Regions from separate parts of the Mesorhizobium sp. B2-4-1 genome, predicted to be linked through region 1. Evidence: predicted binding sites of a transcription regulator. Region 1 holds the regulator's gene; the other holds the start of a gene.

Region 1 (15,064 bases):
GTTAAGTAAATACAAATTAACCAGAAGCCTTGCGTGTAGGGAAAATCCGGTTAATACGGTACGAGAAATTACCGCACGTCCGGTTTTCTCGCCGTGGGGACTACGAGAAAAGGTTATTAAGCCCGATGAAGGCAGCATCCAAGTTTTTGAGCGCCGCTTCCGCGGCAGCCCTGTCCGCGGCTTTGGTCGTGCCAGGTGCGCTCGCAGTGCAGTTCGTTGCCACATCGGCGGCCGAAGCCGCTGTCGTCAGCAGGGTGGAGGTGAGCGGCAACCAACGTGTCGACGCCGATACCATCCGCAATTACATCACCATCAAGCCGGGCAAATCCTTCTCCAGCTCCGACATCGACAGCGCGGTCAAGGCGCTGTTCGGAACCGGGTTGTTCTCGGATGTGCAGATCAATCAGGTCGGTTCGACGTTGGTGGTCAAGGTCTCCGAGTACCAGGTCGTCAACCAGGTGCTGTTCCAGGGCAACAAGAAGCTCAAGGACAACGCGCTTGCGGCTGCCGTGCAGTTGAAGCCGCGCGGCACGTTCTCGCAGGCGGCGCTCGACGCCGATGTAGAGTCGGTCAAGGCCGCCTACAGACGTATCGGCCGTGACGATGCCGCCGTGACCACCGAGGTCATGCAGCTCGGCGACAACCGCGTGAACGTGGTCTTCCATGTCAATGAAGGTGATCGCACGCAGATCGCGGCGATCAATTTCGTCGGCAACAGCGCTTATTCGAGCCGCCGCCTGTCAGATGTGATCACGACCAAGCGCTCGTCCTGGGTTTCGTTCATCCTGCGCGACGACGTCTATGACGACGACAAGCTGCGCGCCGACCAGGAGCTGCTGCGGCGCTTCTACTACAATCACGGCTATGCCGACTTCCAGGTCGTGTCCGCTGTCGGCGAACTTGACAACGCGACCAACAAGTACACGGTCACCATAACCGTCCAGGAAGGCGAGCGTTATACGTTCGGCGACATCAGCGTCGAAAGCACGATTCCGGAAGTCGACTCGAAGGCGCTGGAATCGGTGGTCGAGACCCACAAGGGCGACGTCTACAACGCCAAGAACGTCGAGGACACCATCATTGCCCTGACCGAGAAGGTGGCCGGCTCCGGCTACGCCTTCGCGCAGGTGACGCCGCGTGGCGACCGCAATTTCGAGAATCATACGATTTCGGTGGTCTACACCATCGACCAGGGCACCAAGGCCTATGTCGAGCGTATCGAGATCCGCGGCAACGACCGCACACGCGACTATGTCATCCGCCGCGAGTTCGACGTCAGCGAAGGCGATGCGTTCAACCAAGTGCTGATCCAGCGCGCGAAGAAGCGGCTGGAAGATCTCAATTACTTTGACAAAGTCGAGGTTTCGACGGTGCCCGGTTCGGCGCCGGACCAGGTCGTGCTGGTGGTCGACGTGGTCGAAAAGTCGACCGGCGAATTCTCTGTCGGTGCCGGCTATTCGACCGGTGGGGACACCGCCGGTCCGTCCGTCGAAGGATCGATCACCGAGCGCAATTTCCTCGGCCGCGGCCAGTTCATCAAGGTGTCGGCGGGTGGCGGCAAGAACTCGCGCGATTACAGCCTTTCGTTCACCGAGCCCTATTTCCTCGGGCGCCGTATCGCCGCCGGCTTCGATGTCTACAAGCGGACCAGGGAATACGACGACTACGACAGCGATACGTTGGGCGCGACGGTGCGCTTCGGCCTGCCGATCACCGACAGCATCTCGACCCAGCTGGCGTATAATATTTCCCGGGAGAAGTATGAGCTGGATAACAGTTGCGACGACAACGGGGACGGTGTTCCCGACTCAGGCTGTGATGTTTCCGAGGCTATCTTGGATGGCATCGATCAAAGCCCGTGGATCAAGTCGTCGGTCAGCCTGGGACTAGTCTACAACACCATCGACGACATGAAGAACCCGCATGAGGGTATCTATGCCACCACAACCGTGGAAGTGGCAGGTCTCGGTGGCGATGCAAAGTTCGTAAAGGTGACGGGACGCGGCAGCGTCTATCAGACGCTGTCCGAGCAGTTCGATCTTGTCGGCCTCCTTTCGGGCGGCGCCGGCCATGTCGAAGGCTACGGAAACGACGGCGATCTGCGCATTTTCGATCATTTCCAGAGCACCGACCGCATGATCCGCGGTTTCGCCTATGGCGGCATCGGCCCGATTGCTTCCGGCACCAGCGGCGATCATCTCGGCGGTACCACCTATTTCAACGCCTCGGCGGAAGCGCAGTTTCCGCTGCCGGTCGTTCCGGAGAGCTTCGGCTTGCGCGGCGCGGTCTTTGCGGATGCCGCCACGCTCTACGGCAGCAAGATCGACGACCAGAGCTTGGTCGATCAATCGTCCACTGGCATGCAATGGCGCGCCTCGGTCGGTGTCGGCTTGATGTGGGCTTCGCCGTTCGGCCCGATCCGTATCGACTATGCGATCCCGGTCAAGAAAGAAGCGAGGGACGACGTGCAGGAATTCAACTTCGGCATATCGACCCGCTTCTGACCGGCGGATGACGATGCTCCCGGGTCGTTGAGGTCCGGGAGAAAATGTTCCGATCTAGCTGGATATAGCTTCTGGAATGACCGATCCGGTGTTCTTCGCGCCATCACGCCGGTATACGGCGGGCGAAGTCGCGAATCTGACCGGCTCGGTGCTTGTCGATTCCGGCCAGTCCGGCGTTTTCATCGACGCGCTGGCGCCTGCCAACGAAGGCGGCGAGAATGCACTCGTTTTCGTCGATGGCAAACGCAATTCCGTGCTGATGCCGTCGCTGCGGGCGGCCGCGGTGCTGTGTCCGGCGGAGTTCGCCGGCAAGGCGCCTGCCGCCATCGCCGTCCTTGTACATCCCCGTCCGCAACAGGCATTCGCGCTGGTCGGACGACTGCTGTTTCCGACGGCCGCGACACCTGGTCCGATGACCGGTGAAACCGGTATCTCGCCGCATGCCCATATCGATCCGAGCGCACATGTCGAGGAAGGTGCCGTCGTCGAAGCCGGCGCGGTGATCGGTCCTGCGGTGTCCATAGGCGCCGGCACCGTCATCGCGCCTCACGCCGTTGTCGGCCGTTCCTGCCAGATCGGGCGTGACGGCTATATCGGCCCGGGCGCCAGCGTCCAGTATGCCTTGATCGGCAACCGCGTCATCATCCATGGCGGCGCCCGGATCGGCCAGGACGGCTTTGGCTTCGTTGCCGGCGCCAAGGGGCCGGAACGTGTTCCGCAGATCGGCCGCGTCATCATCCAGGACGACGTCGAGATCGGTTCCAATTCCACCGTCGACCGCGGCGCCATGTCCGACACGATCATCGGCCAAGGCACCAAGATCGACAATCTCGTGCAGATCGCCCATAACGTCCGCATCGGCCGCAACTGCATCGTGGCCGGACTTTCGGGTATCTCCGGTTCCGTCGTCGTGGGCGACAATGTCACCATGGGCGGCGGCGTCGGGCTTGCGGATCACCTGACCATAGGGTCGGGCGCGAAGCTTGCCGCGAGAAGCGGATTCATGAGCAATGTGCCCGCGGGCGAGATCTGGGGCGGCTATCCGGCACAGCCGATGGCGGAAGCCATGCGCGAGATAGCCATGCTGCGCAAGCTCGCCAGGACCCGCAAACAGGGCGAGGGGAGCAATGGCTGACATCACCGGGACGACGCTGGAAGCAGTCGACATATTGGGGCTGATGAAGCTCCTGCCGCATCGCTATCCGTTCCTGATGATCGACCGCATCGTCGACATTGATGGCGACGAATCCGCCACCGGCATCAAGAACGTGACCATAAACGAGCCGCATTTTCAGGGTCACTTCCCCGAGCAGCCGGTCATGCCGGGCGTGCTCATCGTCGAGGCGATGGCACAGACTGCCGGGGCCATCTGCATCCGCAGTCTTCGCACTGAAAAGCCGTCGCTGGTCTATTTCCTGACCATCGACAACGCCAAGTTCCGCAAACCGGTCGTTCCCGGCGATCAGTTGAAGATCCATGTCAAGAAAATCAAGAAACGCGGCAACCTGCTCAAATTCGCCTGTGAAGCCCTGGTCGACGGCAACAAGGCCGCCGAGGCTGAGATCTCAGCCATGATGGTCACCGGCGACTGACAATCGAATGCTTATGAAAATCAAGACATCCATCCATCCTTCCTCCGTCGTGGAGGAAGGCGCTCAAATCGGCCAAGGCGTCCGCATAGGACCGCTCTGTTATGTCGGCGCAGATGCCGTGATTGGCGACGGCGTTGAACTGGTCAGCCATGTCTCGGTGATAGGCGCGACGACGATCGGCGCGTCGACCAAGGTCTATCCGATGGCGATACTGGGCGGGCCGCCGCAGAACACCAAGCACAAGGGCGGCCGCACCACGCTCGTCATCGGCGAGAACTGCACGATCCGCGAAGGCGTCACCATGCATGTCGGCACCGATACCAGCCGCGGCGAAACGACGGTCGGCGACAATGGGAATTTTCTCGCCTACGCCCACATCGCCCATGACTGCGTCGTCGGCAAGAACGCCACCTTCGCCAACGGCGCGACGCTGGGCGGACACTGCGAAATCGGCGACAACGTCTATATCGGCGGTCTCAGCGCCGTTCATCAATTCGTGCGGGTAGGCGACAACGCTTTTCTTGGCGGGTGCTCGGCTTTTGTGGGTGATGTCATTCCCTATGCCATGGCGGCGGGAAATCGGGCCAGCCTGCGCGGCCTCAACATCATCGGGCTCAAGCGCTCCGGTCTGCCAAGATCCGAGATCTATCTGCTGCGCAGGGTCTATAAGACAATATTCGACCGCTCGCGCACCGTTGGCGAGAACATCGAATTCGCCAAGGCGGAATTCGCCACGTCACCGACCGCCATGAAGATCATCGATTTCATCTCCAGTCGCGGCAAGCGGCACTATGCTGTGCCATCGCTCAAGGGGAGCGATGGCGATGACGGCGATGACGAAGACTGAGGCGGCGGCAGCGGATTTCGTTCTCTCGCCGGGGGCCAGGGTCGGCATCGTCGCCGGCGGTGGCAGCCTGCCGGTGGAAGTCGCGCAAGGCCTGGCCGCGCATGGCTACCCGCCCTTCATCCTCTTGATGGAAGGTGAGGCCGACCGCCGGCAGGAGTTGCTCCGATACGAACACGACAGCCTCGCCCTTGAGCAGATCGGTTCACTGGTGGCGACGCTGAAGCGCCACGGCATCACTCATGTGGTCCTTGCCGGCGAAATCAGACGCAGGCCCCGGCTGGCCGACATCCGTCCGAGCCTTGGCTTGCTGGCGATCGTACCATCGGTGATCATGGCGCTGGCGCGCGGCGATGATGGACTTTTGAAGGTGGTGACACGCGGCCTGGAGAAGCGGGGCATCAAAGTGGTCGGCGCGCATGAGGTCGTTCCCGAACTGGCCGCCGGCGAAGGCACACTGACCACGGCGAAACCAAAGCAATCGGACTGGCGCGACATCGAGGCGGCCAGGCTGGCCGCCAAGGCCATCGGCGCGCTTGATATCGGGCAGGCGGCGATTGCGATCGGAGGCCGGGCCATCGCGCTGGAAGGCATCGAAGGCACGAGCGGCCTGCTCGAAAGAGCGCGCGCGCTGCGCGGCCATGGCAGGCTTGCCGGAAAGACCCGCGGAGTGCTGGTCAAATGCGCCAAACCCGGCCAGGAGCTGCGGGCCGACCTGCCGTCGATCGGGCCGCAGACGGTGGAAGCAGCCCATGCGGCGGGGCTTGCCGGCATTGCCGTCGAAGCGGGGCGCTCTCTCATCCTGGAGGGGCCGGCGACGCTGTCGCGGGCGAATGCGCTCGGTCTGTTCATCGTCGGCCTGCCAGCGGCGGAGCCGGCGCATGGCTGACAAGGCGCTGAAGATCGCAATCGTGGCCGGCGAGGAATCCGGCGACCTGCTTGGCGCCGACATCGTGCGTTCGATTAAGCAGTCGACGGGGCGCGAGGTGCAGCTCGTCGGTCTCGGCGGCCGCCATCTGCAGGCGCTCGGGCTGGTCTCGCCGTTCGACGCCGGCGAGATCGCGCTCATGGGCTTCAGCGCCATCCTGAGTGACCTGCCGCGGCTGATGCGGCGGATCAGTCAGCTGGCCAGGACGGTCGCGGATGCGAAGCCCGACTGCCTCATAACCATCGACAGTCCCGATTTTTCCCTGCGCGTGGCCAGGAAAGTGCGCGCGGCCAACCCCACCATCCCGATCATCCACTATGTCTGTCCCAGCGTCTGGGCATGGCGGCCGGGCAGGGCGGTGGCGATGAAGCCCTATGTCGACCACATCCTCTGCATCCTGCCGTTCGAGGTGAAGGAGCTAGGCAGGCTCGGCGGACCGCCAGGGACCTATGTCGGACATCGCCTCACCCATGACGCGGGCGTGCTCTCGGCAGCCAGGACGCAGGCCCAACCGCGGGATCTTTCGCCGGATCGCCTGAAGACGCTGCTCGTCCTGCCCGGCTCGCGGCGCAGCGAAGTGCGGCGGCTGCTCGAGCCGTTTGGGGAGACCGTTTCGATGCTGCGGGCACGCGGGCATCGCCTGCGGCTGATGTTGCCGACCGTGCCGCATGTCGCCGATGTCGTGCGCTCGGCGGTCGCTCGCTGGGACGAGAAGCCCGAGATCATCCTCGACGCTGAGCGAAAGTGGCAGGCCTTCGGCAAGGCTGACGCGGCGCTGATCGCGTCCGGCACGGTTTCGCTTGAACTGGCGCTGTCCGATGTGCCGATGATCTCCTGCTACCGGCTTGACCCTGTTGCGCGCATCGTGGCGCCATATCTCGTTTCGGTCTGGTCGGCGCTGCTACCCAATCTGATATCGGATCGGGCGCTGATCCCGGAATTCTACAACGAGTATGTCAAGCCGAACAATCTGGCCCGCCAACTCGAAGCGCTGTTCGCCGACACAGGCATGCGCAGATGGCAGAAGGACGGGTTCGCCGAGATCGCGCGGCGCATGACAACCGCCAAGCCGTCAGGCGACATCGCCGCGCAGGTGGTGATGGGGTATATCAAGAGAGTGAGTAGTGAGTAGTGAGTAGTGAGTAGGATTACCGCTCTTTCCCTACTGACTACTCACTTTTATTCACTTCTTCCTTTTTACCGCTTCGCGATCGGCACGTAGTCTCGCTCCGGCGCGCCGGTGTAGAGCTGGCGGGGGCGGCCGATCTTCTGGCGCGGATCCTCAATCATCTCCTTCCACTGCGCGATCCAGCCGACGGTGCGGGCGACGGCGAACAGCACGGTGAACATGGTGGTGGGGAAGCCCAGCGCCTTCAGCGTGATGCCGGAATAGAAGTCGACATTGGGGTAGAGCTTCTTCTCGATGAAATAGGGATCGGTGAGTGCGATCTTCTCCAGTTCCATGGCGATGTCGAGCAGCGGATCGTCCTTGATGCCGAGTTCGCCCAGCACCTCATGCGCGGTCTTCTGCATGATCTTGGCGCGCGGATCGTAGTTCTTGTAGACGCGGTGGCCAAAGCCCATCAGCCGGAACGGATCGTCCTTGTCCTTGGCGCGGGCGATGAATTCCGGAATATGATCGACATGGCCGATCTCGCCGAGCATGTTCAGCGCCGCTTCGTTGGCGCCGCCATGCGCCGGGCCCCACAGGCAGGCGATGCCGGCGGCGATGCAGGCGAACGGATTGGCGCCAGACGAGCCGGCGAGCCGAACGGTAGAGGTCGAAGCGTTCTGCTCGTGGTCGGCGTGCAGGATGAAGATGCGCTCCATGGCGCGCGCCAGGACCGGGTTGATCTTGTATTCCTCGCACGGCACGGCAAAGCACATGTGCAGGAAGTTGGCGGCGAAATTCAGTTCGTTCTTCGGGTAAATGAAGGGCTGGCCGATATGGTATTTGTAGGCCATGGCCGCGATCGTCGGCATCTTGGCGATCAGCCGCATCGACGCCACCATGCGCTGGTAAGGATCCGAGATGTCGGTGGAGTCGTGATAGAAGGCCGACAGCGCGCCGACCACGCCGCACATCACCGCCATCGGATGCGCGTCGCGGCGGAAGCCGGTGAAGAAGCGCGACATCTGCTCATGCACCATGGTGTGGCGCGTCACGCGGTAATCGAAATCGTCCTTCTGCGCCTTGGTCGGCAGTTCGCCGTAGAGCAGGAGATAGCAGACTTCCAGGAAGTCGCCATGTTCGGCCAACTGGTCGATCGGATAGCCGCGATGCAGGAGAATGCCGGCGTCGCCATCGATGAACGTGATCTCGGACTCGCAGCTTGCCGTCGAGGTGAAGCCGGGATCGTAGGTGAAGGCGCCGGTGGTGCTGTACAGCGTGGCGATGTCGATGACGTCAGGCCCGACTGAACCACTTCGCACCTTGAATTCGTGCGTCTTGCCGGCGAATTCCAGCTTTGCCGTGGCTTCCTGGGTCTTGCCGCCCAGTTCCCGTCTTGTCGCAGCTTCGGTCATTGCAAACTCCTTCTTGTTTCCTCATGCCGGCAAAGGCAAATTCTGCAAAGCGACACGTCGAAGTCACCGAATGCGCGTATTCGCGACCGCATTTTAGGAAGTGCGTGCCAGATTGGGCCAAGGCTCAATGTTGCACTGCGAAACGCGCCTTTCAATGCCAATCTTCTTGGGCCAGATTGCTCCTAATCGATTTGATCGGCGATGCGCGCCAGGCTCTCCTCGCGACCAAGCACGGCGAGAACGTCGAACACGCCGGGCGAGGTGCTCTTGCCTGTCAAGGCGGCGCGCAAGGGCTGGGCGACGGCGCCGAGCTTGTAGCCGCCGGCCGTCGCATAGTCGCGGATCGCGGCTTCAGCCGAGGCCGCCGTCCAGTCGCCTGAAACCGCCTCGAGCGCGTCGTGAGCGCCACGCAGGACCTTGCGCGCATCGTCATTGAGCAGCAGGGCTGCCTTCTCATCGATCGGCAACGGCCGCGCGGCAAACAGGAAGGCAGCGCCATCGACGAGTTCGACCAGCGTCTTGGCGCGCTCCTTCAGGCCCGGCAGCGCTGCCAGCAACTGCGCCCTGTTCTTGTCGTCGAGGCGTGCGGCCATCGCCGGGCCGCCCTCGAGATAGGGCAAGGTGGCAATGAAGATATCGAACAGCTCGGCATCGCCCATGCGGCGCATATGGACGCCGTTCAGCGCCTCCAGCTTGGCGAAATCGAAGCGGGCGGCGCCCTTGTTCACATCGCCGATGTCGAACCATGCGATCATGTCCTGGATCGACATGATCTCGTCGTCGCCGTGGCTCCAGCCGAGCCGAGCCAGGTAGTTGAGCAGCGCTTCGGGCAGGTAGCCCATGGCGCGGTAGGCCTCCACGCCCAGCGCGCCGTGCCGCTTCGACAGCTTGGCGCCGTCGGCGCCGTGGATCAGCGGTATGTGCGACATTGAAGGCACATCCCAGCCCATGGCGTTGTAGATCACGGTCTGGCGGGCGGCATTGGTCAGGTGGTCGTCGCCACGGATGATGTGGGTGACGCCCATGTCGTGATCGTCAACGACGACGGCATGCATGTAGGTCGGATTGCCGTCCGAGCGCAGGATGATGAAGTCGTCCAGATCCTTGTTGGGAAAGCGCACGTCGCCCTGGACACGGTCATGCACCACCGTCTCGCCTTTGGTCGGCGCCTTGATGCGGATCGCGCCCTTGACGCCAGGAGGCGCCTGCGAAGGGTCGCGGTCACGCCAGCTTCCGTCATAGCGCGGCGGCAGGCCCTTGGCCCGCGCCGCGTCGCGCATTGCCTCAAGCTCGGCAGGGGTCTCGTAGCTGTAGTAAGCCTTGCCCATGCGCACCAGCTCCTCGGCCACCTCGCGATGGCGCGGCGCGCGCTCGAACTGCGAGACGGCGTCGCCGTCCCAGGTGAGGCCGAGCCAAGTCAGTCCTTCGAGAATGGCTGCTGTCGCCGCATCGGTGGAGCGCTCGCGGTCGGTGTCCTCGATGCGCAGCAGCATCGTACCGCCGGTGTGCTTGGCGTAGAGCCAGTTGAAGAGCGCCGTACGCGCGCCGCCGATGTGCAGGTAGCCGGTGGGCGAGGGGGCAAAACGGGTGACAACCTTGTCGGACATACAACTCTCGGGAAACGTCTGGAGCGGGGTGCGGATCACACGCACTTTCGCGCGTTGCGCGTTCATGTAGCATAGGGTGTCGAGGGCGCAAGGGGCAGACCCGATGGCTGGAGCGGGCCGGGGCGCGGAGGAAGGCGAGGACGTCGTTGCCGGCGTCAGCGAACGCTCCCTTTTTGCCATGCCCGCGCCCGCCTCATTGCCGCTGGCGTTGCCGCCCCTACAGCAGCCGGGCAAGTCGCCGCCGGCGGATGTTTCCACGCCGCCCGGCATTCCCGCAGCCGGCGCGGCCGTGCGTCTGCGCCGTGAGTTCGGCCGTGCTTCATGGCCTCGTCTGCGCAACGGCGTGGCCAGAGCGTCCGAGCTCGAACTCGATCGGGGCATAGCCTTCCTGCTCGTGCCGGTGTTCCTGGCATGCGGATCGATCGCCTATTTTTCGCTGGCGGCGGAGCCGGGCTTTGCCAAGCCTGTCGCGGTCGCGATCCTGATGTCGCTGTGCGCGCTCGTTTCACGCTCATGGCCGAAAACGCATCTGTGCTTCATGGCGGCGCTGTTGTGCGCGCTCGGCATGCTCGCCGGCAAAGTCGAGACGTGGCGAGCGGGAACGCGGATGCTGGGCTCGGAAATCTCCACGCAAATCACCGGCCGCGTCGTTTCGGTCGACCAGATGGAGACCGGGCGCATCCGGCTGACCATCGATGTGACATCGACCGCGCGGCCGAAACTACTCTACGCGCCGGAGCGCGTTCGCCTTTCGGCACGCAAGGTGCCGGCTGAAGTGACGGCCGGTTCGCTCGTGACCGGCTATGCCAGGCTGTTGCCGCCGACCGGACCGGTGCGGCCGGACAGCTACGACTTTTCCTTCGACAGCTACTTCGCCGGCATAGGCGCCAGCGGCTTCTTTCTCGGCAACCCCAAAATCGTCTCAGCCGATGACAGGCCGCTGTGGGCCGCCCTTTCAGCCGCCATCGAGAGTGCTCGCGAAAGCATTGCCGACCATATCAGGGGCAGCATCGGCGGTGCCGAGGGCGAGATCGCCGCGGCGCTGATCGTGGGTGTGCGCGCCGGGATTCCCGACGAGATCAATGAAGCGATGCGACGCACCGGCATCTACCACATCATCTCAATTTCCGGGCTGCACATGGCGCTGGTCGCCGGCACGGTCATGGGTCTGCTGCGTGGCGGCTTCGCGCTGTTCCCGAATTTTTCCTCCCGCCGGCCGGTCAAGAAATACGCGGCCGCGGCGGCACTTTTCTCGATCGCCGCCTACCTCGTCATTTCGGGCGTCGTTGTCGCCGCCGAACGCAGCTTCATCATGCTGGCGGTGATGCTGATCGCCGTTCTGTTCGATCGGGCGGCACTCACCATGCGCAATCTGGCTATTTCGGCGATCGCCGTCATCGTGGTGTCGCCGCACGAGGTGGTAGGGCCGAGCTTCCAGATGTCGTTCGCCGCCACCGCGGCCCTGGTCGGCGCCTATGCCGGCTGGTCGGATCGCAAAGCCGACAAAGCGCGGACCCCGCCGCCGCAACGGACCTTGCCTGGCCTGCTGACGCGAAAATTGCTGCTGGCGACAGGTGGGCTGGCGATGACCTCGATTATCGCGGGAAGCGCCACGGCGCTTTTCGCCATCTGGCATTTCCAGCGCGTGTCGCCGCTCAGCCTGTTCGCCAATCTTGCCGTCATGCCGATCGTTTCTGTCGTGATGTTCCTTGCGGTTGCCAGCGCGCTGCTGATGCCGTTCGGGTTCGATGGACCATCCCTTTATCTGATGGGCAAGGGACTGACCGCGATGATCGCCATATCAGGATGGATCTCGCAACGCTCGCCGGTCGACGCGGTCGGGTTGATTTCGCAGCATCCGTCCTTCTGGTGGCGATCGCCCTGGTCATCGCGACGATGGCCACGACATGGCTGCGGCTGGCGGCACTTCCCTTCGCGCTCGCCGGCCTGTTGACCGTCTCGGACACGCGCACGCCGGACGTGCTGATTTCGGAGGATGCCCGCCTGGTGGCGTTGCCGATCGGCGGCGGCGAGCTCGCGATCAACCGGGCGCGCCCGAACGAATTCACCGTCGATAATTGGAAACGCGCGCTGAAGTCCGAAACCATCGTTGCGCCGGAACTGTTCGACAGCGGAGACCGACAGTTCGACATCTTCGATCCCGCGCAACTTCCGGCGGGAGCGCCTTTCTATTGCTTCACGGGCCTGTGCATGGCCCGGCATACCTCGGGGGCGATCATCGCGCAGGTGGAGGATCGCAAGGACGCCTGGAGGGCCTGCTCCTATGCGGATCTGATCGTCATCAACGACCCCGCGGGCTACGATCCCTGCCACAATCCGCTGGTTCTCGTCATCACCAAGCGGCAGCTCGCTCGTAAGGGAAGTGCCGCCGTCTTCTTCGACCAGCAATCGGCGACGGCACCGGCACGGGTCAGCTTTGCCGTCGACAGGCCATATCGGCCTTGGCACGAACAGCGGAAATTCTCACGCGAGGCAAGGGGACTGCCGCCTTACCGCAAACCCGAAAAGCCCACCGCCGACCCCGCTCAGTAGCGCCTGATCAGGCCGACCAGCTTGCCTTGCACCTTGACCCTGTCCGGTCCGAAAATACGTGTTTCATAGGCCGGATTGGCAGCCTCGAGCGCAATCGAAGCACCCTTTCGGCGGAAGCGCTTCAGCGTTGCTTCCTCCTCGTCCACCAGGGCCACGATGATCTCGCCGGGACTTGCGGTGTCGGCATTGCGGATGATGACCGTGTCGCCGTCGAAAATGCCGGCCTCGATCATCGAATCGCCCTTGACCTCCAGCGCATAGTGTTCGCCGCCCATGATCATGTCAGGCGGCACTGAAATGGAATGCGTCTGATGCTGGATGGCGTCGATCGGCACACCCGCTGCGATGCGACCCATGACCGGGATCGACACCGCTGAAACCGCATCGTCGTCATTGCCGGCAGCGGGCAGACGCGAAGACGTCGCCGGCTTGATCTGCCGGCTAGGGCTGCTGCCCTGTCCGAGGCTGCCCTGGATGACGCTCGGGGAGAACTTCTTTGCCGCGTTAAGACCCGGCGCGATCGAGTCCGGCAGGCGCAGCACCTCCAGCGCGCGCGCCCGGTTGGGCAGGCGGCGAATGAAGCCGCGCTCCTCCAACGCCGTGATCAGCCGATGAATTCCCGACTTGGAGGCGAGGTCCAGCGCTTCCTTCATCTCGTCGAAGGACGGCGGAATGCCGCTTTCCTTCAGCCGTTCATGGATGAACATCAAGAGTTCATGTTGCTTGCGCGTGAGCATGGCGGCCCCCAAAGGCATTGCACGAAGGGTCTGGAACCAGAATCAGAAAACAAACCCAGAACAAACACTATCTGTTCCAGTTGTGTTCCGCAACCATTTAAAGTTTAATGAATTTGTTAAGGCGACGGAAACGAAATGCCCTCCCGCAGCCAGCATCCTGCCAGCGCGGTCCGTCGTCAATGCGCTCCCGGGCCCTTTGAAACTATTTTGGTTAATGGCCTGTGGCCCGACCGGTCTCCACTCTTGGCACAAGCCTGCAAGCTGGGTGACCGGCAGGTGCGGGGTGCGTTTGGGCGGATTAAAAACCCCTGCGGCTCGTGAACGAAACGAAACCAAAATGCCAACTTCCTGCGGGAAAACGACGAGGCACCACCACTGGTCGCGATGGGCTGCGTTCGCTCGCTCCTTGCTTCCCGTTCGCTTGACGAAACCGTATAATAATGTACGGTTTTCGAAGAGGAACACCAATGACCACGCCGAAGCAGGCCGCGCGACGCGAACGGATAGAGGAGGCCGCCTATGCGGTGCTCCGGGAAGCCGGCTACAAGAGCGCCTCCCTGCTTGCTATCGCCAAGCGGGCATCGGCCTCGAACGAAACCCTCTACAACTGGTACGGCAACAAGCAGACCCTGTTTCGATCCTTGATCGAAGCCAATGCGGGAGAGGCAAGGAAGCTGCTGGAGGACGCCCTTCACCAGGCGCGCGATCCGCTCGAAACCCTGAACTTGCTCGGGCCAGTCCTGCTGACCCTCGTGACGGGCGACAAGGCGGTGGCGCTCAATCGCGCCGCGGCCGGCGACGTCAACGATACAGGCACGCTTGGCCAATCGATCGCGCAATTCGGCCGCAATGCCATAATGCCGCTTGTTGGCGACCTGCTTCGAACCGCAAGTCGGGCCGGCCTGATCGCCTGTGACGATCCTGCCGAAGCCGCCGACATCTACATCAGTCTTTTGATCGGCGATCTCCAGGTTCGCCGGATCGTTGGGGTGCTCGAGGAACTGCCTCGGGCGGAAATCGAGCAAAGATCGAACCGGGCGTTCACCCTGTTCTTGCGCGTCTATGCGGCCAGCCCTTGCCCGGGCGGCAAAACAGCCGGCCCGTTTCCAGGGCGCTCTTCTCACCGAGGAACATCGCGACCATGAGCAAAATTCCCGATCTCGCAGCGATCGAGGCAATGGACACCGCGGATCCGCTGCGTGCCATGCGTGACCGCTTCACCTTGCCCCAGGGGGTGATCTATCTCGACGGCAATTCGCTGGGCGCCGCTTCGCCCGCCGTGTTCGGCGAGCTGCAGAAGGCCGCCACGCAGGAGTGGGCGCAGGATCTCATCCGCGCCTGGAACACCGCCGGCTGGTTCGACATGCCGGTCGAACTCGGCGACCAACTCGGGCGCCTGATCGGGGCCGCCGCCGGCCAGACGGTGGTCTGCGATACCACCTCGATCAACATCTACAAGGTGCTGCATGCGGCACTCGGGATGCGGCCGGACAGGTCAGTCATCGTCGCCGAGGGGGACAGCTTTCCGACCGATCTCTATATGGCCGAAGGCGTTGCCTCGACGCGGCCGGGCACGGTGCTGCGGCTCGAGGGTGTCGATGCGCCGACCATAGAAGAACTGATCGACGAGCGGGTCGCGGTCATCCTGGTCAACCACGTCAACTACAAATCCGGGCAGTTGCGCGACGTGGCCGCGCTGACGCGGACGGCACATGATGCCGGCGCGCTGATTGTCTGGGATCTCTGCCATACCGCCGGCGCCTTGCCCGTCGA
Region 2 (15,064 bases), on a different contig from region 1:
GCGGCGCGGGGTTTCCGTGAAGGGGATGGTGGCGACGGCACGCTCGGGCAGATGGCTTTCCACGACGACCGGCTTGAGAACCGCGCCCTCGCCGAGCCGGGCGCGGATGCGGTCGGCGAACAGCGCGATATCGGCGCCGTCGTCGGTCGTTTTGCCTGTCAGGTCGGCCTGCGGCATGTCGAAGGCCGCCGCCGCCAGCACCGAAAGCCGCACCAGGTCGAAGCCATAGCCGGCATCGATATGCTGCTCGAGGGCGGCCAGCCGCTCATGGAACAATTTCTGGATCAGCCGGGGTTCGCGCATCGGTCGCGACGTGCCGAGCGCGATGCGGCTGACGGCGCCGTCGACGCGGAACAAGAGCAGCGCCAGGCTTCTCGCGCCTTCGCCGCGCCGCTCGAGGTCGATCTTCAGGGTCGTCGCCAGCATGCCCACCAGCCGTTCTATGTCCTCTGTCAGCGTGACGGGCTCGGCCAAATGGCGTTCGACCGAAAGCGGCGCGACGGGCAGGCGCGGCGACACCGCCTCGTCGAGACGGCCGAGCGCCTGGTCGAGGCGCAAGAGCAGGGAGGCACCGAAGCGGCGGGCGAGCGGCGCGCGCGGCGCGGCCATCACCGCGCCCGCCGTGCGCAGGCCAACACTTTCCAGGCTGGCGCGGGTTTCCGGCGCGATGCGTAGCGCCGCCAGCGGCAAGGGCGCCAGGAGCGCTTCCTCCTCGCCGCCGGCAACGATGCGGTCGCCGCAGAACCGCGCCGCCGCCCAGGCGGCGCCGGGTGTCGCGGCAAGGCCGGCACGGACGTCGAAGCCCTGATGGAAGAAGCGCGACAGGATCTCGTCCAGCATGGCGCGTTCGCCGCCGAAAAGATGGGTGCAGCCGGTGACGTCGAGGAACAGGCCGTCGGTCCCGTCGAGCGCCACCAGCGGGGTATAGCGGTCGCACCAGTCCGCAAGGCCTTCGAGCAGGCGCCGGTCGGCTTCGGCATCGGCCTCCATTATGTCGATCGACGGATGCATGGCGCGCGCATCGGCGATGCCCATGCCGGGCTTCAGATGCAGCGCCTCAGCCCGCTCGTCGAGGGCTAAGATGCGTTGCGCGTTGCTGTCGCGATGGCTGATCACCAGCGGCCGGTGATCCGATGGCCGGGAACGCCAGGACCGCCCCAGGCGCTGCCGCAGGATCCGTTCGGCCGCGAGATAGGGAAACCACAGGGACAGGATTCTTTGCTCGTTCTTCCCCAATCCGTCTTTCATCGAATATGCGTTCATCGGGGTTCCACTCCAATATGAATTGTCCTGGCAGGGCCGTGCGGCTCTTGCCGATGCTGATGGTGAAGGCGGGGCGGCCGATCGAGCCGGCAAGCGGCCCGGCGACCGTGTCGCGCGGCCCTGCCGGCGCCGGCGAGACGATGAGGCGGACGGGCGCCGCCGTCGGTTCGGGTTCGGCCGCCTGCCGCAGCAGGAAGACCGGCCGGCCGGCGCTCTGCGCGCGGGCGTGCAGCCGGCGCGTCGCGGTCAGGTCCAGCCGCTGCGGATTGCCGCGGACTTCAAGGATGACGGCGGCGAGCGCCGTCATGCGGGCCGCCTCCTCGGCGACCCACAGCGCATCGGCGAGCCTTGGCGCCTCGGAAAACAGCAATTGCTCCGGCTCGATGCCGAAGGCGGCGTGAAGGCCCCGGGCATAGGGAAAGCCCGCCTCGCGAAAAACCTCCTGGGTGCCGATCCACAGCACCGGCAATCGCGGCCCTTGCTTGAGGATCAGGCTGGGCTTGAGGATCAGGCTGGCGAGCGACAGGGCGAAGCCGGCGACCGCTCCGGCATCGCGGGTCTCGACGCCATGGATTTCGCTCAAGGCCGCTTTCGGCAGGCCGCCGCCCAAATCGCCGCCCCAATCGCCACCGAGGGCGGCATCGAGCCGGCCGATGCCGGTGCGCAGGAAAGCATCCGGCCTGGCTACGGCGATGCCGCGCCGGACCACGGTGCGGTCCGCGGCGGCCATGCCGGCGTCGGAAACCGCGCCGGCCGGCGCCTGCAGGCGCTCGGGCAGCGTTCCCTCGATCTTCGCGATCTGGCGGCGCAGGGCAAAAACAGTCTCCCGCGCCACGGCGCTCATCGCCATGACGGTCAGTGTCCACTCACAATTGTTCCTGTTATGTTCTTATAGATTCCAGAGGCGACCCGAAGAGTCAAGCAGACTCATGGGGGAATTTATTCCTCTCCGATAAGAGGGCCAACATGGGTCGGACAGCCGACCGCCCCTCAAGTCATGCGAAACGGCTCCCGGTGCCGTAAGCAATCCTGGGGTTGGCCGCCGCGTCATTTGCCGATTGTGGCCCAAAAGCCTATATGCCGGGATCAAAGGACAAAGCATGGCCCGCATCTACAAGACCCGCATTTGGCACGACCAGCTTTCGCCGTCGATGGACGAGATCGAGTTCCTGGCGCTGGAGGCCTACGCCCATCTACCCGAGGATTTTCGCAAGCTGACCGGCGAGATCGTCATCCAGATCGCCGAATTCCCGACCGACGAGATCATGGACGACCTGTCGCTGGAAACGCCCTTCGACCTGCTCGGCCTATTCGAGGGACGCGGCATTGCCGAGCGCTGGAACCCGCAGACCGGCGAAGGCCCGAACCGCATCACGCTCTATCGCCGCGCCATCCTCGACTACTGGGCCGAGAACGAGGAGACTTTGGGCGACATCGTCACCCATGTGCTGATCCACGAGATCGGCCACCATTTCGGCCTCTCGGACGACGATATGGAGAAGATCGAAGAGGCAGCCGAGTGACCGGTTCTACGTCAGGCCGTCATTTCACAATGAGTGTGACGAAATGTTTTAATACGTTCTGCACAGTCTGCTCCCCGGTATGTCCTGCCACTGCCCATTGCGCAAAATGTCCATCAATGTACATGCGTGCGAGCCCGTAGACGAGCGCCCTCGCGGCTATCTGGGTCTCTGCCATGTCGTCCGACCGGAGCATGTTTCGCCGCTGTGCTTCTGCCATTGACGCTTCCATCAGCGAACGCACCGCTTCATTATCGTGACGCAGCGACTCCGAAGCATCCCAATCAATAAGATTGCGTGTCGAGATGATCTGGAAGTGGGTGGGGTTTCGAATTGCCCAGCGCAAATAGGCGATTCCAACAGCGGCAAAGCGTTCGATCGGATCGTCCGTCGCAACCTTCTCGACCGCATTCGTGATCTCCGAGCGGAATCGGCTCATTGCCTGCTCCGCGACAGCCGTCATCAACGCGGTCTTGTTGCTGAAGTGACGGAATGGCGCGCCGGGGGAAACCCCGGCACGTTTTGCGGCTTCGCGCACGCTCACATTGTCGGGGCCGCCTTCCTCGACCAGTTGAACCGCGGCATCGATCAGGACCTCCCGCAAATTGCCATGGTGGTAACCAGTGCGATGAGACGCCTTGGCTTTTGCCATCTCTTTCCCTTCGTTCCGTGGAGCAGCTCCCCGCCTCTGTAGCATGATTCCGCGATTTATGTAATCGCCGTTTACAATTCCGGCCAGAGGATGTAAGCAGTGATTACAGATGGGATCGGAACAGGCCTGCGGTCTTCGCGGCTCCCGAATTCCCAACTGAGGAGACGAACATGCTCGCCAGAACAGCCCCACCCCGCCCGCAATCGGTCATTTCGCATCAGAGTCCAGCCGAAGAACTTCAGCAGGAGAATTTCGCGATTGTTCGGTCGAGCGCGACCGTGCCCAGCCTCACGCTTTATCGGCTTGCCGCCGTCGCCGGGATGGGAAGCGCGCTTATTCTTCTGGTCAACGCGGCTAAACGCAGCTCGCTCATCGCGACCACCGATCTGACGCAACTTCTCGCACCAGTCGCCGAGATATTGGCACTTGGCCTCGTCGTGGGCCTGTTTCTTGCGTTTGGCCGGCGCGCGGGGCTGTTCGGCACTATCGCGTTTGTCATCAACTTCGTTGCGTTGGCAAGTTTGGTAGGCGTGGAAGCAGTGATCAATCTGGTATTTTCGAAGCTTCCGCTCACAACCATCGTCGAGCTGCGAGCCGGACCGCTCGGTCTGGCTCTGGTCGCCAGTTCGGTTCTTTTTCTGGTTGGAACGCTCGCGTTTGTAATCTCTCTCGCCGTTGCAAGAGGCGTGCCGCGCATTCCTCTCGCTCTTTATCTCATTGGCGCGGTGCCGATCGCGCTTCGTGCGTTCGTTCCGGAGCTGGCTCTTGACCTGGGCTTGGCGATGCTTGCGGCATCGATCGCCTGGCTGGCGGCGTGGCTGTGGATGCGAGGGGCTACCAGTCGCTGAGCTTGGTGTCCGGCCCGTATTCCTGGCCCTCGACATCCTTCACCACGGCCTGGCCGCAGCGCATGGTCTTGGTCTTCTTGTCGTAGGCGTAGGTGGGGGAGCCGAACAGGTGCCAGCCCTTGTTCAGCGCCGCCGTCACCTTGTGACAGAAGCTGGCGTCGTCCGGAGCGGTGAGAAAGCGGTAGAGTTTCATCATTCAATTCCTGTCGTCAGTCCATCGCCCGCGATCGGCAATCCAACACGGCACATCATGCGCCGACGGCCGCCGCCTTCGCCAGCAGTTTTTCGGCCTGCGCAAGGTGCAGCCGTTCGACCATCCTTCCCTCCAGCGCAATCACGTTCTTGCCGGCATTTTCCGGAAGCGCAAAGGCCTGCTTCACCGCGCGGGCCTTGGCCACCGCCTCCGCCGATGGCGCAAAGGCACGGTTCGCCGCCTCGATCTGGGCGGGATGGATGAGCGTCTTGCCGTCGAAGCCCATGGCGGCCGCTTCCGTGCATTCGCGGCTGAAAGCATCGAGCGCGCGAAAATCGTTGAAGACGCCGTCGACGATATCGAGGTCGCCGGCACGCGCCGCCAGCACCATCTGCATCAGCCACGGCAGGAGATAACGCCGGTCCGACGTCGCCATAATGCCGGTGTCCTTGATCAGGTCATTCGTTCCGGCAACGAAACAATCAAGCCGCGAGGCAGGATCGCGGCCAAGTTCGGCGATGGCGCCGACATTGAGCACGGCCTTCGGCGTTTCGATCATCGCCCATAGTTTCACGCTGTCGGGGGCGGAATTGTCGTCGAGCACGTCACCCGCCTCGAGCACGTCGCGGGGCGTGTCGACCTTGGCCAGCAGGATGCCGTCCGGCTCCGCCTTGGCCGCCGCCAGCAGGTCGGCGCCGCCCCATTCGCTCGAGAGCGCATTGATGCGCACCACCATCTCGCAGCGCCGGCCACTATGGTTGGTATCAGGACGATTGCTGAAGATGCCGGCCAGCCTTTCGCGCGCCGCGGCCTTGTCGGCCGGGGCGACGGCATCCTCCAGATCGATGATGACGGTGTCGCAGGCAAGCTGCGCCATCTTGGCCAGCGCCTTGTCGTTCGAGGCCGGGACATAGAGCACCGAGCGGCGCGGGCGGTAGGGATCGGTCGTCATGCCAAATCTATGCCGCCTGCCGCGGGTTGAGGCAAGGGAGCAGGCGGCCTCGCGCGGTGCTCTACCGGGGGCACCGGCATGGGGCTCGGCATCGTGCTGGCCCTCCTGAAAGCGCAGGATGGCACGATCAGGCTGGTTGACTCCGAGCGCGGCACGCGCTTCGAGATTGTTTTGCCGGTCGCGTAAGGACGCCGGCAGCGGATCGGAGAAAAAAGTGCGCTACGACATCGTCATCATCGGCGGAGCCATCGTCGGCTCCTCGATTGCCTATTATCTGCGCGAGGAGGGCTTTTCCGGCAGGATCGCGCTGGTCGAGCGCGACCCGCAATTTTCCCACGCGGCGACAACGCTATCCATGGCCTCGATCCGTCAGCAATTCTCCATTCCGGAAAATATCCGCCTGTCGCAATTCACGCTGAAACTGTTCCGCCGGCTGAAGGAAGAATTCGGCGCCGACGCCGACATCGGTTTTCGCGAGGGCGGCTATCTCATTCTCGCCGGCGAGGCCGGGCTGCCGATCCTCAGGGCCAACCACGAGGCACAGCTTGCCGAAGGCGCCGACATTTTGCTGGAGGACGCCGAACAACTCGTGCGCCGTTTCCCTTGGCTGTCGGCCGAGGGCATCACCGCCGGCGCCTATGGCCGCAGCGGCGAGGGCTGGTTCGACGCGCATGCGATGCTGATGCTGTTCCGCAAGGCGTTGCGTGAGAAGAAGATCGACTTCATCAATGCTTCGGTCACCGGCATCGAGCGGCAGGGTGACCGCGTTACCGGCGTCAGCCTCGACAATGGCGAACGGCTCGAGACCGGCATCCTCGTCAATGCCGCAGGGCCGAATGCGGGCAAGGTCTCCGCACTCGCCGGGCTGGCGCTGCCGGTCGAGCCGCGCAAGCGCAACGTCTTCGTCTTCGAGGCGCGCGAGAAATATGCCGACATGCCGCTGCTGGTCGACCCGTCCGGCATCTATGTCAGGCCGGAAGGCTCGGTCTATCTCACCGGCGGCGCCGAGCCGGAAGACGGCGACGGTCCGGCCGATCCCGCCGACTTCGACGTCGACTGGCCGCTGTTCGAAGAGGTGATCTGGCCGGTGCTGGCGACCCGCATCCCGGCCTTCGAGGCAATCAAGCCGACGCGCGCCTGGGCCGGCCATTACGACTACAACACGCTCGACCAGAACGCGGTGATCGGCCCGCATCCCGAAGTCGGCAATTTCCTCTTCGCCAACGGCTTTTCCGGCCACGGCCTGCAGCAGGCGCCCGCCGTGGGCAAGGCGCTGGCCGAGTTGATCGTCCATGGTGGCTACCGCACGATCGATTGCTCCCCCTTTGGCTACGAACGCGTTGCCGAAGGGCGGGCGTTCCGCGAGTTGAATGTGATTTGAGCCGAGTCAAGGTCCCTCTTTGACGCTGACATCAAAAGGGTCTGCACCGCCACCAGTCGGCTAAGCCGCCACTCGGCTTCCCGCACCCAAATACGCCTGTAGCCAGCCCAGCACGCGTCCCCAGCCCTCGGCATGTTCGGCCGCCGCTTCGGCCAGCCCGGCAAAGCCGCCATGGCAAATGGCGAGGCGCGTGCCCGCAGCGGTTGGTTCCAGCAGCCAGGCGACCGTCGTTTGCCGGCGGCCAAGCGTCGGATGGTCCCAGGCATAGGCCCTTGTCTGCACGATCCGGCGCGGCACCTCGATATCGAGGAATTCCCCGTTGGCCGGTAGGTCCCTGCCGTCGGCTCCACGGACCGTGACGGCCCATCGGCCGCCGGCGCGAGGGTCTGCCGACCATTTCACCATCCGGTAGGTGTCGGCGGACCCCCACCATTGTTCGACCTCGTCCGTGATCAGCGCGCGGAAGACGCGCTCGGCCGGCGCGCCGATTTCGGCCTGGGCCATAACGGTCTCGCCATTGGTCATGCTCTGCACGGCTGAAGTTGGCACTGGCATATGCAACATCGATGCCTCCGAATGATTGTTTCGGCTGAGAAGCAATGATTTTCAGCCTTTTGACGCCGGCCGAGACAGGCCCTGCCCGGTTTCGAGCAGGCTTTTCAGGCTCGACAGGACGAGCGGCCAGCCCTTGCCGACATGCTCCAGCAGCTTGTGCGGGCCGTCGGCCGCATGGGTGACGGCAAGCTTCATCATGTCGCCCTCCTGCTCGATGACGAAGGTGCAGGTGGTGTAGCCGTCGGCCTTGACGTCCGGCATGAACTCATTGCGCCATTTGATCACCAGGCGCCTTGGCGGATCGATCTCGAGGATCTCGCCGCTGTCGGTCACCCGGCCGTCGGCATAGACCATCTTCCACGCGGAGCCCTTTCTCCAGTCGCTCTGCATGCGGGCGCCGAGAAAATATTGCTGGTGGAATTCCGGTTCGGTCAGCGCCTGCCAAAGCTTGTCGGGCGTGGTTCGGATGTAGGTCACATAAACGAAGGCGTTGCTCATCGATCTTCCCTTTCGAGGCGTCTCTTCAGATCGCCGAGGGCGGAGAGCCGCCCCCGCTCGAATTTGCCGATCCAGCGCTCGGCGATCTCGTTGATCGGAACCGGATTGAGATAGTGCTCCTTCTCGCGCCCCTTGCGGATTGTGGTGACAAGGTTCGCCTCCTCGAGGATCGCCAGGTGCTTGGTCACCGCCTGGCGGGTCATATCCATCTCAGCGCACAGCCCGTTCAGCGTCTGCCCGTTCCTGTCATGAAGGCTGTCCAGCAATTGCCGGCGGGTCGGGTCGGCCAAAGCGCGAAAGACGGCGTCCATGCTCATGGCTCTAATATGCAACCATTTGGTTGCATGTCAAGGCGACATGTCATGCCAACGGCTGCTGGATCCGGCCACAGGAGAAAAATGTCAGCGCGTGCGGGAGAACCAGAAGGCGTCGGCCATGCGCATCATGCCGATGCGTTCGTAGAAGCCGGCGGCGTCGGGCACGGAAACCAGGCTGATGGCGACGGACGGGCCGAGCTGCCGCCGCGCCTCGTCCATCAGTCCCTTGCCGATGCCGAGCCCCTGCGCCGATCCGGAAACGGCGAGATCGGAGATGTAGCAGACCCAGGAGAAGTCCGTCACGGCCCTGATGACGCCGACCAGCGGCTTGCCTTCGGTATCCAGCCGCGCGGTCAGCACCAGATTGGCGCCCGACAGCATCGCCCGCAGCCTGTCGGCATCATCGACGGGACGGATCTCGCCAAGGCCGGAGTCCACCAGCACGCGGCGGAATTCGGCGACGTCGAGCGCGGGTTCGCGTGCATAGAGAATTTTTTCAGCCATCACAGCCAGACTGCACCATCGGGCCGCGAATTCGAAGCCGTTTGTGCGGCACCCCGTGCCGACGCGCGCGAACACCTGCCTTTTATTTGTCGCCGGCTTTGTGTAAACCGGGCGCCAGCAATCCCCCGCAATGCCAGGAAGACGGGCAAAGACCATGGAAAAATTCACCAAGCTCACCGGCGTCGCCGCGCCCATGCCGATCGTCAACGTCGACACCGACATGATCATCCCCAAGGACTATCTCAAGACGATCAAGCGCACCGGGCTCGGCAGCGGCCTGTTCGCTGAGATGCGCTACAAGGACGACGGTTCGGAGAATCCGGATTTCGTGCTCAACAAGCCGGCCTACCGCAAGGCGCAGATCCTCGTCGCCGGCGACAATTTCGGCTGCGGCTCCTCGCGCGAGCACGCGCCGTGGGCGCTGCTCGATTTCGGCATACGCTGCGTCATCTCGACCTCCTTCGCCGACATCTTCTATAACAACTGCTTCAAGAACGGCGTGCTGCCCATCACCGTCAGCCCCGAGGATCTCGACAAGCTGATGGACGACGCTTCGCGCGGCTCCAACGCCACTTTGTCGATCGACCTCGAGGCCAAGGAGATCCGCGGGCCCGACGGCGGCGTGGTCAAGTTCGACCTCGATGACTTCAAGCGTCATTGCCTGCTGAACGGCCTCGACGATATCGGCCTGACGATGGAGAAGGCCGGCGCCATCGCTTCGTTCGAGAAGAAGAACGCCGAGCTGCGCCCCTGGGCCTGAACGGCGCGGCTGACGATATCGGCCCGGCCGTCGCTGGCCGGGCTTGCGGCGGCTGAAGGAGGAACTGTCATGATACGCCCGCTTCTTGCCAGCGCCTGCGCCCTGGCCATGACCGTGGCGACGCTGGCCGGCGCGCATGCGCAGGCCGAGACGGGGCAGCAGCCACCGGCAGCAAGCGAGACGCCGGCCACGGATCAGGGAGCCGCCGACGTTTCCGACGACGACAAACAGGCGCCGGTGCCGTTCGAGGGCGGCCAGTTCACCATCACCCAGCAGGAACAGTATGGCGAGAAGGTGCTTGCCTATGACGGCAAGCATCTGGCCAGCAATTACGACGTCTTCTTCGACAAGATCGTCGAGGTCGGCGGCGTCAAGGTGGCGCTGTTCGACGTCGGCGACGGAGGCAATCAGTGCGGGCCGGCGACGGTGATCGTCTGGAAACCGGAAGGCGCGGAGATCCAGAGCACCACCGTCGAGCAGGACGAGTGCGGCGCCCCGCCCACGGCCGTCTCCGACAGCGCCATCTATTTCGTGCCTTATCTCCTGCCCGGCGATTCGAAGCCGGCATTGCAATGGTCGCCGACATCGGGGCTGACGATCGCGGGCAATCTGACCTACATGCCCGAACCCGGCACCGACTGGAAGGACATCGATCCGTCGAAATACGACAACATCATCGACGCCTTCCACAATGAGGCCGTCTACAAGGCGGCCGAGGCGCTGCTCGGCAAGGACATGCCCGACATGGCGACCAGCCTGCTGGTCGGCGGCGGCACCGAGAAGACCGCGTCCGGCGCCTTCTACGCCAGCGGCTGCGTGCCGCATGATTGCGGCGGCAATGACGGCTTCATGGCGGTCGACCCGGGCCAGCACAAGCTCTATTTCGCCCGCCGCGGCGACAACGGCCAGCCGGACGCCAAGCCCCCGGTGAAGACCTGGCCGGCCGACGTGAAGGCAGCGCTCGACAAGGCGATGAGCGCGCCGAATTAACTCCGAATTGCGCATCGTAGGCGGGATGTGCGGGGCGCCTAAGCTGCCATCTCCCCCCTTGAGCGGGAGATGTCCGGCAGGACAGAGGGGGGTGCTTTCCGCCGTCCCGAATTAGATATGCAGCGCGTGTCCCAGCGCCTTCAGGGCCGCTTCCTGGAAGCCTTCGCCCTGCGTCGGGTGGGCGTGGATGGTGCCGGCGATGTCCTCCAGCCGCGCGCCCATTTCGAGCGCCAGGCCGAAGGCCGTCGACAGTTCCGACACGCTTTGGCCGACCGCCTGGATGCCCAGCACCAGATGATTGTCCGCGCGGGCGACGACGCGGACAAAGCCGTCCTCGCCAATCCTGGTCATCGCGCGGCCATTGGCGGCGAAGGGAAACATCCCGACCTTGATTTCCCCACCGAGCGCCTTGGCCTCTTCGGGCGACAGGCCGACGGTGACCAGCTCCGGATCGGTGAAGCAGACGGCGGGGATAGCCCGCTTGTCCCAGCTCCGCTTATGGCCGGCGACGATTTCGGCGACCATCTCGCCTTGCGCCATCGCCCGGTGCGCTAGCATCGGCTCGCCGGTGACGTCGCCAATGGCGAAGATGCCGCGCATGGAGGTGCGGCACTGCTCGTCGATGCGGATGAATCGCCCCGCCATGTCGAGGTCGATCTGGTCGAGCCCCCACCCTTCCGTCACCGGCTTGCGGCCGACCGTGACCAGGATCTTGTCGGCGGCGATCCTCGCATCCTTGCCGTCCGGGGTCTCGACCAGCAGCGCGTCGCCCTTCGTCGACAGGCCCTTGGCCTTGGCCCCCGTGATAACCTCGACGCCGAGTGCCGCCAGCCGCTTGACCACGGGCCGCGTCAGTTCGGCGTCATACTGCGCCAGCACGCGCGGCAAGGCCTCGACCACGGTCACCGCCGCGCCCATCTTGGCGAAGGCCGTGCCGAGCTCCAGGCCGATATAGCCGCCGCCGACCACCGCCAGCCGCTGCGGCACCTCCTTCAGCGCCAGCGCTTCCGTCGACGAGATCACCGGCCCGCCGAACGGCAGGAACGGCAATTCGACCGGCGCCGAGCCGGTGGCGATCACCACCGCTTCGGCGCGGATCACCTGGCTTCCCGTCTCGGTCTCGACCGCGACGGTCTTGCCGTCTCGAAACGTCGCCCAGCCCTGCACGGTCTTCACCCCGGCCTTCTTGAGCAGGCCGGCGACGCCGCTGTTAAGCCGACTAACGATGCCGTCCTTCCAGGCGACCGTCTTGCCCAGATCCAGCGCCGGAGCGGCCAACGAAATGCCGAGCGGGCTGTTGCCGCCCGCCATCTGCGCGACCTTCTCGAACTCCTCCGCTGCATGGATCAGCGCCTTGGAGGGAATGCAGCCGACATTGAGACAGGTGCCGCCCGGCTTGCCGGCCTCGACGATGACGGTATCGACGCCGAGCTGCCCGGCACGAATAGCGCAGACATAGCCGCCCGGCCCGGCGCCGATGACCAGCAGCTTGCAGGAGATTTCTTTCATGACGTGACCCTTCGATCCGAGGAAACGCTCCGTCGAGATTCTTCGCGCCCCCCTCTGTCCTGCCGGACATCTCCCCCACGAGGGGGGAGATTGGAGGCTTCGGCGCCTCGCTCAATCCCGCAGCGCTGGTGATTGGCGAAAGCCGGCGTGACATCTGATCTCCCCCCTTGTGCGGGAGATGCCTGGCAAGGCAGAGGGGGGCGCTCTCCCGTCATCATCTCGAATGATCCACCCTCAATCCACGAAAATCAGCGCCGGCGTTTCCAGGAGCGTCTTGATGCGCTGGATGAACACCGCCGCGTCCCAGCCGTCGATGACGCGATGGTCGAAGCTCGACGACAGGTTCATCATCTTGCGCGGGATGAACTGGGTGCCGTCCCATACCGGCCGCACCATCATCTTGTTGACGCCGAGGATCGCCACTTCCGGGTGGTTGATGACCGGCGTCGTCGCCACGCCGCCCATGGCGCCGAGCGAGGTGATGGTTATGGTCGAACCGGAGAGCTCGTCGCGCGTCGCGGTTCCCGACTTGGCCGCCTCGGCCAACCTGGCGACCTCCGCGCCGCATTCCCAGATGTCCAGCGCCTCGGCGTGCTTGACGACGGGCACCACCAGTCCCGACGGCGTCTGCGCGGCGATGCCGATATGAATGCCGCCATGCTGGTGGATGATGCCGGCCTCGTCGTCGAACAGCGCATTGAGGTTGGGCTGGTCCGCGATCGCCCTGACCATCGCGCGCATCAGGAACGGCAGCAGCGTCAGCTTTGGCCTTTCTACCCCCTTGGCCGCCCGCTTCTCCTTGTTGAGCGCGGCGCGCAGATCCTCGAGCGCGGTAACGTCGACCTCCTCGACATAGGTGATGTGCGGGATGCGCGACGCCGCCAGCGTCATCTTCTCGGCGATCTTGCGCCGCAGGCCCACCACCTTGATGTCCTCGACGGCATCGTTGCGGGCGAGGCCGGATGCCTTGGCCATGTGCGGCCCGCGCGCCAGGAACGCCTCGATGTCCTCATGGCCGATGCGACCGGCCGGGCCGCTTCCCTGGACCTGCCTGAGGTCAATGCCCGCTTCCTTCGCACGCAGCCGCACGGCCGGCGAGGCCAGCGGCCTTTCACCTTGCGCACGCGGCGCGCTGTTGACCTTGGACCTGGCGCCGTCATCCTCGGGCTTGTCCCGAGGATCTACCGACCTTCCGGAACTGGTCGCGTCATATCCCTGTGGGACGGCGGATCCTCGGGACAAGCCCGAGGATGACGGCGACAGATTGGGCGATGACGGCTCCAGGTCCGAGACCGGGCGAGCCCCCGTATCATCGGAGATACTTTCAGCCGTCACTTCCGCCGGCATCGCACCGCCAACGACATTGCCCTCGCCGGCCACCTTCAGCCGCACGATGGGCGAGCCGATCGCCACCGTGTCGCCGATATCGGCGCCCAGCCACAGGATCTCGCCGTCGACGGGGGAAGGGATCTCGACCGTGGCCTTGTCGGTCATCACGGCGGCAAGCATCATGTCCTCGCGCACGATGTCGCCGACCTTGACATGCCATTCGACGAGTTCCGCCTCGGCGACGCCCTCGCCGACATCGGGCAGCTTGATGATGTGTTCGCCCATGTCGGGCCTCCCCGTTCTAGGCTTCCAATGTTTCCGTAAGCGCCCGGCCGACGCGGGCCGGACCGGGGAAATAGTCCCATTCCTGCGCATGCGGATAGGGCGTGTCCCAGCCGGCGACGCGGGCCACCGGTGCCTCCAGATGGTAGAAGCAGTTTTCCTGCACAAGCGCGACCAGCTCCGCTCCGAAGCCGGAGGTCAGCGTCGCCTCGTGCACCACGACGCAGCGTCCGGTCTTCTTCACCGACGCCACGATGGTGTCGAGGTCGAGCGGCAACAGCGTCCTGAGATCGACGATCTCGGCATCGATGCCGGTCTCCTCGGCCGCCGCCTGCGCGACATAGACCATTGTGCCGTACGCCAACACCGTGACGGCGGAGCCGGCCCGGCGGATCGCGGCCTTGCCGAGCGGCACGGTGTAGTGGCCGTCGGCGACCTCGCCCAGCTCGTGCTTCGACCACGGCGTCACCGGCCGGTCGTGATGGCCGTCGAAGGGGCCGTTGTAGAGCCGCTTCGGCTCGAGGAAGATGACCGGGTCGGGATCCTCGATCGCCGCGATCAGCAACCCCTTGGCGTCATGCGGGTTCGAGGGCACGACGGTCTTCAGCCCCGACACATGGGTGAACAACGCTTCCGGGCTTTGGCTGTGCGTCTGGCCGCCGAATATGCCGCCGCCGGTCGGCATGCGCACCACGATCGGGCAGGTGAAGTCGCCGTTCGAGCGGTAGCGCAGCCTCGCGGCTTCCTGGGTCAGCTGGTCGTAGGCCGGGTACATGTAGTCGGCAAACTGGATCTCCACGCACGGCTTCAGACCATAGGCGGCCATGCCGATGGCCGAGCCGACAATGCCGGATTCATTGATCGGTGCGTCGAAGCAGCGGCTCTTGCCGTATTTCGCCTGCAGGCCTTGCGTGCAGCGGAACACGCCGCCGAAAAAGCCGACATCCTCGCCGAACACCACCACTTTCTCGTCGCGCCCCATCGACACGTCCATCGCGTCGCGAATGGCCTCGATCATGGTCTGCCTCGGCATGGCTCAGACCCCCGCCTGCTGGCGCTGGCGCCGCAGATGCGGCGGCATCTCGGCATAGAGGCCCTCGAACATGTCGCGCGTCGACGGCTTGCCGCCGGCGTGCAGCGTGCCGTGGCTTTCGGCTTCCTTCTGCGCCGCGATCACCGTGTCGAGGATTTCCGCTTCAGCCTGCTTGTGCCGCTCCTCCGACCAGACGCCGAGCCGGATGAGATGGTTCTTCAGCCGAACCACCGGGTCGCCGAGCGGCCAGGCATCGGATTCGGTCTTCGGCCGGTAGGCCGAGGGATCGTCCGAGCTCGAATGCGCGCCGGCGCGGTAGGTGACATATTCGACCAGCGTCGGCCCCAGGTTGCTGCGCGCGCGCTCGGCCGCCCATTTCGCCACGGCGTGGACGGCGAGATAGTCGTTGCCGTCGACGCGCAGCGCCGGGATGCCGAAACCCAGCCCGCGCGCGGCGAAAGTGCCCGCGCCGCCGCGC

The links. The regulator LexA, encoded in region 1, represses DNA repair genes until DNA is damaged. The targets are predictions, from matches to a motif close to TGTTCNNNNTGTGTTCNG.
Region 2: the regulator LexA is predicted to act here: its motif matches at 2,137-2,154, upstream of FJ949_RS02280 (metallopeptidase family protein).

What each region holds. Positions count from the first base shown of each region.
Region 1 is NZ_VFVN01000008.1:114,200-129,263, reverse strand. It holds gene bamA (outer membrane protein assembly factor BamA) at 126-2,504, shown strand; gene lpxD (UDP-3-O-(3-hydroxymyristoyl)glucosamine N-acyltransferase) at 2,581-3,639, shown strand; gene fabZ (3-hydroxyacyl-ACP dehydratase FabZ) at 3,632-4,096, shown strand; gene lpxA (acyl-ACP--UDP-N-acetylglucosamine O-acyltransferase) at 4,110-4,943, shown strand; gene FJ949_RS20950 (LpxI family protein) at 4,915-5,829, shown strand; gene lpxB (lipid-A-disaccharide synthase) at 5,822-7,000, shown strand; gene gltA (citrate synthase) at 7,066-8,394, opposite strand; gene gltX (glutamate--tRNA ligase) at 8,577-10,001, opposite strand; partial or broken gene FJ949_RS20930 (ComEC/Rec2 family competence protein) at 10,105-12,554, shown strand; gene lexA (transcriptional repressor LexA) at 12,548-13,291, opposite strand; gene FJ949_RS20920 (TetR/AcrR family transcriptional regulator C-terminal domain-containing protein) at 13,759-14,436, shown strand; gene kynU (kynureninase) at 14,433-15,064, shown strand, end outside.
Region 2 is NZ_VFVN01000001.1:431,897-446,960, reverse strand. It holds gene FJ949_RS02290 (DUF6504 family protein) at 1-1,116, opposite strand, end outside; gene FJ949_RS30575 (hypothetical protein) at 1,058-2,113, opposite strand; gene FJ949_RS02280 (metallopeptidase family protein) at 2,364-2,786, shown strand; gene FJ949_RS02275 (TetR/AcrR family transcriptional regulator) at 2,806-3,435, opposite strand; gene FJ949_RS02270 (hypothetical protein) at 3,606-4,283, shown strand; gene FJ949_RS02265 (DUF1737 domain-containing protein) at 4,270-4,476, opposite strand; gene FJ949_RS02260 (CoA ester lyase) at 4,532-5,428, opposite strand; partial or broken gene FJ949_RS02255 (ATP-binding protein) at 5,492-5,614, shown strand; gene FJ949_RS02250 (FAD-binding oxidoreductase) at 5,643-6,809, shown strand; gene FJ949_RS02245 (SRPBCC domain-containing protein) at 6,870-7,373, opposite strand; gene FJ949_RS02240 (SRPBCC family protein) at 7,416-7,862, opposite strand; gene FJ949_RS02235 (metalloregulator ArsR/SmtB family transcription factor) at 7,859-8,173, opposite strand; gene FJ949_RS02230 (GNAT family N-acetyltransferase) at 8,264-8,683, opposite strand; gene leuD (3-isopropylmalate dehydratase small subunit) at 8,838-9,443, shown strand; gene FJ949_RS02220 (hypothetical protein) at 9,513-10,433, shown strand; gene lpdA (dihydrolipoyl dehydrogenase) at 10,545-11,942, opposite strand; gene FJ949_RS02205 (dihydrolipoamide acetyltransferase family protein) at 12,177-13,556, opposite strand; gene FJ949_RS02200 (alpha-ketoacid dehydrogenase subunit beta) at 13,573-14,586, opposite strand; gene FJ949_RS02195 (thiamine pyrophosphate-dependent enzyme) at 14,590-15,064, opposite strand, start outside.